DNA from 2 places in the Yersinia sp. KBS0713 genome. Region 1 is predicted to be linked to the other one. Evidence: predicted binding sites of a transcription regulator. Region 1 holds the regulator's gene; the other holds the start of a gene.

Region 1 (3,174 bases):
CAGCCATAAGGTGCTGGCAAAGGCCAGCGCACAACCAATTAAGGTATCCAGCAGACGTGGGACTAAAAAGTCAGCGCCATCACCGGTTAATAGCTGCAAGATATACACCGCCGTGATGGTTCGACCAATAACCGCTAGCCCGTAGTTGTTACGTTGCACCAGATAGGCCACCAGTGTGATCAGCAACATAATGCCCAGTGTCACCCCCTCCGGCATCTGTAAATGCAGCAAACCTGCCGCCAACACCAGCCCGATCAGTGTCCCGAGGGCGCGGTGATAGATGCGCACCTTAGTCGCGTTATAGCCGTTTTGTACCACCAACATCACGGTGAGTAAGATCCAATAAGGTTTTGGCAGGTGCATCAAGGCACCAATATAGCTGCCTGCGGCCAGTGTCACCCCCAGTCGTGCGGCAGCGCGCAGCGCACCAGACTTAAATGAGAGGTAACTGATAAGGGCGGGCCAAAATGGCTGCTGTTGCTGGCTGGAGATCAACTCGCGCTCATACAGCGGGCGTCGGTCACTCAGGATCTGGATAACGTGGCTGGTATGGTAGTAGCAAAATTGCGCCACTGGATTATTGGGGTGCTGCTGGGCTATCTCTTCCAGTTCAACCAGCGCATCGCCGGCGGTGAAATTTCGCTTGGCACGGTGGTGATAGAGAATATCATCGGCAATAACGCGCATTTGAGCTGAGATAATCTGCGTATTGCGGCGAAGTACCTCCTCTATCCGACTATGCTCCAGGAGGTCTCGCACTCTATCTGACTGATTCAGCGCCGCAGTAATGTGCTCTTGCAGGTCTAGCGCCATCTGAAATAGCCCCAATAGCCGTTTGCGCTCCGCCTTGGTGGCATTGTTGATTAAGTTAAATTGCTGATAAAGCTGGTTAATTTTGTCCATTATCCCCTGTTGCCGATCAAGCAACGGGGGGAGCGCCTTTTCCGGCTCTACATGCTGGGAGAGTAGGTTGTATTTAGCGTCGCAATAATCTGCCAGTAAATGATAAAGCTGGCTTAGTGGCTCACGGATCGGCTGGTCTCTGCATAACCGGAACCACAGCCAGTTAAAGAGGCCGTACCAGAGTGTTCCGACAGCGCACAACAGGGGTGCTTGCCAGATAGGTGCGCGACCAACCATGCTTAGGCTGAATATTGCGGCGATTAACGCGGCGGGCAACAAGTGGCCATGGAGGGGGCTGATTGCGCCGTTGACACCGAGCACCAGTGCTAGCCCGAGCATGATCCACGGCAAGGGAATGTGCCACAGCAACAGCTGCTGGGTCAGGAAGCTGCTCAGTGTAAAGAGCGCGCCACCAATAATCAGCCGCCGGAAGAAGTGTTGGTGCGGTGTATCCAGCGAGGCAATATTGCAACACGCGGGTATCAGGGAGAACATCAGTCCGAGTCGCAGCTCGCCGATAGCAAAGCCTAGGGCTGCTGGCAGGCAGAGAACTAATGTTTGGCGTAATGCATAGTTTACTTCAGGATGATAAATAACCCGTTGCCACTTCATTTAGGCCCCAGAAATTTATTAATCACAAAAGATTGAGAAAACCGATGCCGAGGGTATCGGCACCGGTTTATAGGGAATTAACGGGTGCCGTAAACGACAATCGTTTTACCGTGTGCGGAGATCAAGTTCTGATCTTCCAGCATTTTTAGTATCCGCCCCACAGTTTCGCGGGAACAGCCAACTATCTGACCAATTTCCTGGCGGGTAATCTTAATCTGCATCCCATCTGGGTGGGTCATGGCATCAGGTTGTTTTGCCAGGTTAAGCAGCGTTTGTGCAATGCGCCCAGTAACATCAAGGAAAGCGAGGTTACCCACTTTCTCGGATGTAATCTGAAGGCGGTTCGCCATTTGTGAAGAGAGGCGCATCAAGATATCTGGATTTACCTGAATCAACTGACGGAATTTTTTGTAAGAAATTTCAGCCACTTCACAGGCGGTTTTTGCTCTAACCCAGGCACTACGCTCTTGGCCTTCTTCAAATAATCCAAGCTCGCCGATGAAATCCCCTTGGTTTAAATAGGAGAGAATCATCTCTTTACCCTCTTCATCTTTAATCAGCACCGCAACGGAGCCTTTCACGATGTAGTAAAGCGTTTCGGCCTTTTCACCTTGGTGAATTAGCGTACTCTTCGATGGGTATTTGTGGATATGGCAATGAGACAGGAACCATTCGAGAGTCGGGTCTGTTTGTGGCTTGCCGAGAACCATTCGCTGTTATCCTCTGTTGTTATCGCTGCCTAACTTAACAGGGCTCAGAGTTCCCTGTACGGCGTGCTTTTAAAATACACTTTCTTTTAGCATATTAATTTGCTCAATTGCCGAAAGGTATAGCCAAGATACGTACTGGATAGAAACCCTTCACTGAGTATTGGGAGCTACCCTATTTAATTCTAGAAACAACACTTTCGGTTCTGTTTGTAGCACAGGATGAGGTCAGTGTCTTGTGTTGTATCGCTTCAGCATGATGAACATCGGGTTACATTGCCAGTTTCTAAATGAAAGGGTAGTCTGGATCAGAAAATTTAACTGGGAGCGAGTGTTATGCAGGCACGTGTAAAGTGGGTTGAGGGGCTGACATTTTTGGGTGAATCGGCGTCAGGACATCAAGTTTTGATGGATGGAAATGCCGGTGATAAAGCACCTAGCCCGATGGAGATGTTGTTGATGTCAGCAGGTGGCTGCAGCGCGATTGATGTGGTCTCTATTTTGCAAAAAGGGCGTAACGATGTGCGCGATTGTGAGGTCACGTTAACCTCTCAGCGTCGCGAAGAAGCACCGCGTCTGTTTACGCAAATCAATTTGCACTTTATCGTCAGCGGTAAGGGGCTTACTGACAAAATTGTTGAGCGTGCGGTTGAGCTGTCAGCAGAGAAATACTGCTCCGTCTCCCTGATGTTGGGTAAAGCGGCGACCATTACCCACAGTTTTGAAATTCGTGAAATTGCCTAGTTAATCAGCACCCTAGTGATGTTCAACGTTCCTGGTGTTGCAGCCAGCATCATCGCAACGCCAGAAACGAAGGAGATTAGCCGATCGTCTTGCCCTCCAGTAGTTGCTGCACTAACGGGGCCATAATCAGCTCCATTGCCAGCCCCATCTTTCCACCCGGCACCACCAATGTATTGATATTAGAGATAAATGACCCTTGCAACATTGC
Region 2 (3,174 bases), 950 kb from region 1:
ACCATTTGGGCCGCCGCTGTGGCCGCTATTTCCTGGCCACTGTTGGGCACTGGCTCTTGCCCCGTGACCGGCAGTATCAAGCTGAAATGGGGGGCGAGAAAACTGCGATCCCTCTCTCCCGCCGTATGATCCAGCCACAAGATATTAACCAGCTAGATGATATGGCTGAGTTGATTGATAGCGATGATTCTTCATTTGATATCATTCAAACGCCAGATATCATCACTCCCGTCGATTCAGTTGCCGTGGCAAATCAACATATTCCACCTCAGATGACCGTGGCAGACAGCGGGCTAATTGTGCCGACCACCACGCACAATAAAAGCAAAAGTAAGCTGTTGGCGGGCGAGATTATTTCGCCTCCGAGCGCGGCAAAAAACAAAGGTGATACGGCCTAATGACACTGATAGCGGGGCCGACGCCCTCATTTATTGATCCCCCCTATTTTGTTGACACCCACTGTCACTTTGACTTTCCACCATTCAGCGGTGAGGAGGTTGCCAGCTTAGCGAGCGCTGCGCAGGCGAATGTCAGGCAACTGATTATCCCTGCTGTGAGTGTGGCTTACTTCCCCCGCATTTTAGCTTTGGCTGAGCGCTATCCGCCGCTGTTTGCCGCACTGGGTATGCACCCGCTCTATATTGCTGAGCATCAGGAGGCAGATTTAGCGGCGCTGGCCTCTTATTTGGCGAATAAACCGGAAAAACTGGTGGCGGTGGGGGAGATTGGTCTGGATCTCTATATGGATGAGCCGCAGTTTCTACGACAATTAGCGCTATTACAGGCTCAGCTTAAGCTGGCTAAACAGCACGATCTCCCGGTTATTTTGCACTCCCGCCGCTCCCATGATCAACTGGCTGCCGCATTGCGCAAAGCTGCATTGCCGCGCACTGGTGTGGTGCATGGTTTTGCTGGCAGCTTAGCGCAAGCGCAGGCATTCATTCGTTTGGGTTATTACATTGGCGTTGGGGGAACCATCACCTATGAGCGGGCGCAGAAAACCCGCAAGGTTATGGCGGCATTACCGCTCTCGGCTCTGTTACTGGAAACTGATGCGCCGGACATGCCATTGGCCGGTTTCCAAGGTCAACCCAATCGACCCGAGCGTGCTGCCCATGTGTTCGCGGCCTTGTGTGAATTGCGCTCAGAAGCGCCGCAAGAGATAGCCACCCATCTGCTGGCGAATAGTCAGCGCTTATTTCGCTTACCCTCTGCTGATAAGCTTTCGCGATAACCCCGTCCCTCGATTGCACATGAAAAGCTAACTAATAATTAGCGTGCCATTTCTTCTATTGTGATTTTTCTGTGACCATCATCACAATAAATATCAAACAGTTGCTCTGAGTTGTGTTTATTTGTGACAGAGATTGTTTGATAGCGCGCGCTTGTCGGTATAATCCCGCCCATATTATTTTCATACAAATCATTAACAGGATGATCTTACATGCTTATGAGCTTGGTCGGGATGGCAGTTCTGATATTAATAGCCGTGCTTCTTTCCAGTAATTTTAGGGCGATTAATATCCGCACTGTGGTGGGGGCATTTATTATTCAGGTGGGCGTCGGGGCACTAGTGTTATATGTGCCGATTGGACGTCGTATCCTGGGCGGGATGTCTGAAGGTGTGGCGAACGTTATCGCTTACGGTAATAGCGGTATTTCATTTATGTTTGGCGGTTTGGTTTCCGACAAAATGTTTGAAGTCTTTGGCGGTGGCGGTTTTATCTTCGCCCTGCGAGTATTGCCGGTTATTGTCTTCTTCTCATCATTGATCGCGGTTTTGTATTATCTCGGCATTATGCAAATTGTGATTAAGGTGTTAGGCGGCGGCTTACAAAAGCTGCTCGGCACCTCACGTACCGAATCCCTCTCCGCGACCGCCAACATTTTTGTTGGGCAAACGGAAGCCCCGCTGGTCGTGCGGCCATATATTGCCACCATGACTCAATCAGAACTGTTTGCTGTGATGTGTGGTGGTTTAGCCTCGGTCGCCGGTTCAGTTTTGGCCGGTTACGCGCAGATGGGGGTGCCGTTGGAATATCTGATCGCCGCCTCCTTTATGGCGGCTCCGGGCGGGCTGCTCTTTGCTAAATTGATGGTGCCAGAAACTGAAAAAACCCGCGATACCGTCGATGCCACCACCCTGATTGCTGAAGATGACCGACCAGCTAACGTGATTGACGCTGCGGCTTCCGGTGCTGCCTCTGGTCTACAACTGGCGCTGAATGTCGGCGCAATGTTGCTGGCTTTCATTGCATTGATTGCATTGCTAAATGGTATTTTGGGCGGAATTGGTGGCTGGTTCGACTACCCGCAACTCTCGCTGGAGCTGATTCTGGGCTGGGTATTCTCCCCAATCGCTTACCTGATTGGTGTGCCGTGGAGTGAAGCAATGGTTGCTGGCTCCTTTATTGGCCAGAAAATCATCGTCAACGAATTCGTGGCATTTATGAATTTCGGTCAATATCTACAGGCGGAAGAGTTAGTTAAAGCGGCAGGCTTGCAGGTGCTTTCTGATCACACGAAAGCGATTATCTCCTTCGCGCTCTGTGGTTTTGCTAACTTGTCATCGGTCGCCATCTTACTCGGTGGGTTGGGCAGCATGGCCCCGAATCGCCGCCATGATATCGCGCGATTTGGTCTGAAAGCGGTTGCCGCAGGGACACTGTCGAATTTGATGAGTGCTACCATCGCCGGCTTCTTCCTGGCCCTGTAATTAGGCTAGCTAACCCTATTTCTGCCCATAAGCTATTCTTGATGCTAGTGGGCATAATAGTGTTGGTAAGCCATAAATCAGGTTATTTTGTGATTCCAATCACATATAATATTGGCGCGTTACAAATTACTATTGATTAGTGTGAAATTGAACACACCTCAGGTGTTGATAACGTGTTCAAATAGCATGATTAACTTTTCTGAGTGAGAGCTGCGAATATTGCGGCAACTTCCAGTAAGAAGAGTATTGCGGTGAGAAGGATCTCAATTGCAACCTAGGGGATTACCCATGGGGCTTTCTTCAAGGAACCAAGTCCGCTCGCCAACGTCTTGAGTTCAAAGCCAGAGATATCAATACACTCTCTGGTTCACTCATAAATAAATGCTCAGTTCTGGCAAGGTGCCGGGGCTGAAATAGTGTTGGAGAGTTTTATGACCGAATTAACCGCCTGCGCGAAT

What was found. The regulator CRP, encoded in region 1, controls carbon source genes, mostly activating them, when cyclic AMP is high. The targets are predictions, from matches to a motif close to ATGTGANNNNNNTCACAT.
Region 2: a site for CRP is predicted at 1,304-1,321, ahead of FFE93_RS18130 (NupC/NupG family nucleoside CNT transporter). Genes of this name have one in related genera too.

What each region holds. Positions count from the first base shown of each region.
Region 1 covers NZ_CP042173.1:227,537-230,710, forward strand. Annotated here, with positions in the region: gene FFE93_RS00920 (YccS/YhfK family putative transporter) at 1-1,515, opposite strand, end outside; gene crp (cAMP-activated global transcriptional regulator CRP) at 1,593-2,225, opposite strand; gene FFE93_RS00930 (OsmC family protein) at 2,559-2,966, shown strand; gene FFE93_RS00935 (phosphoribulokinase) at 3,043-3,174, opposite strand, start outside.
Region 2 covers NZ_CP042173.1:3,817,082-3,820,255, reverse strand. Annotated here, with positions in the region: gene FFE93_RS18140 (patatin family protein) at 1-398, shown strand, start outside; gene FFE93_RS18135 (TatD family hydrolase) at 398-1,234, shown strand; gene FFE93_RS18130 (NupC/NupG family nucleoside CNT transporter) at 1,445-2,716, shown strand; gene deoC (deoxyribose-phosphate aldolase) at 3,148-3,174, shown strand, end outside.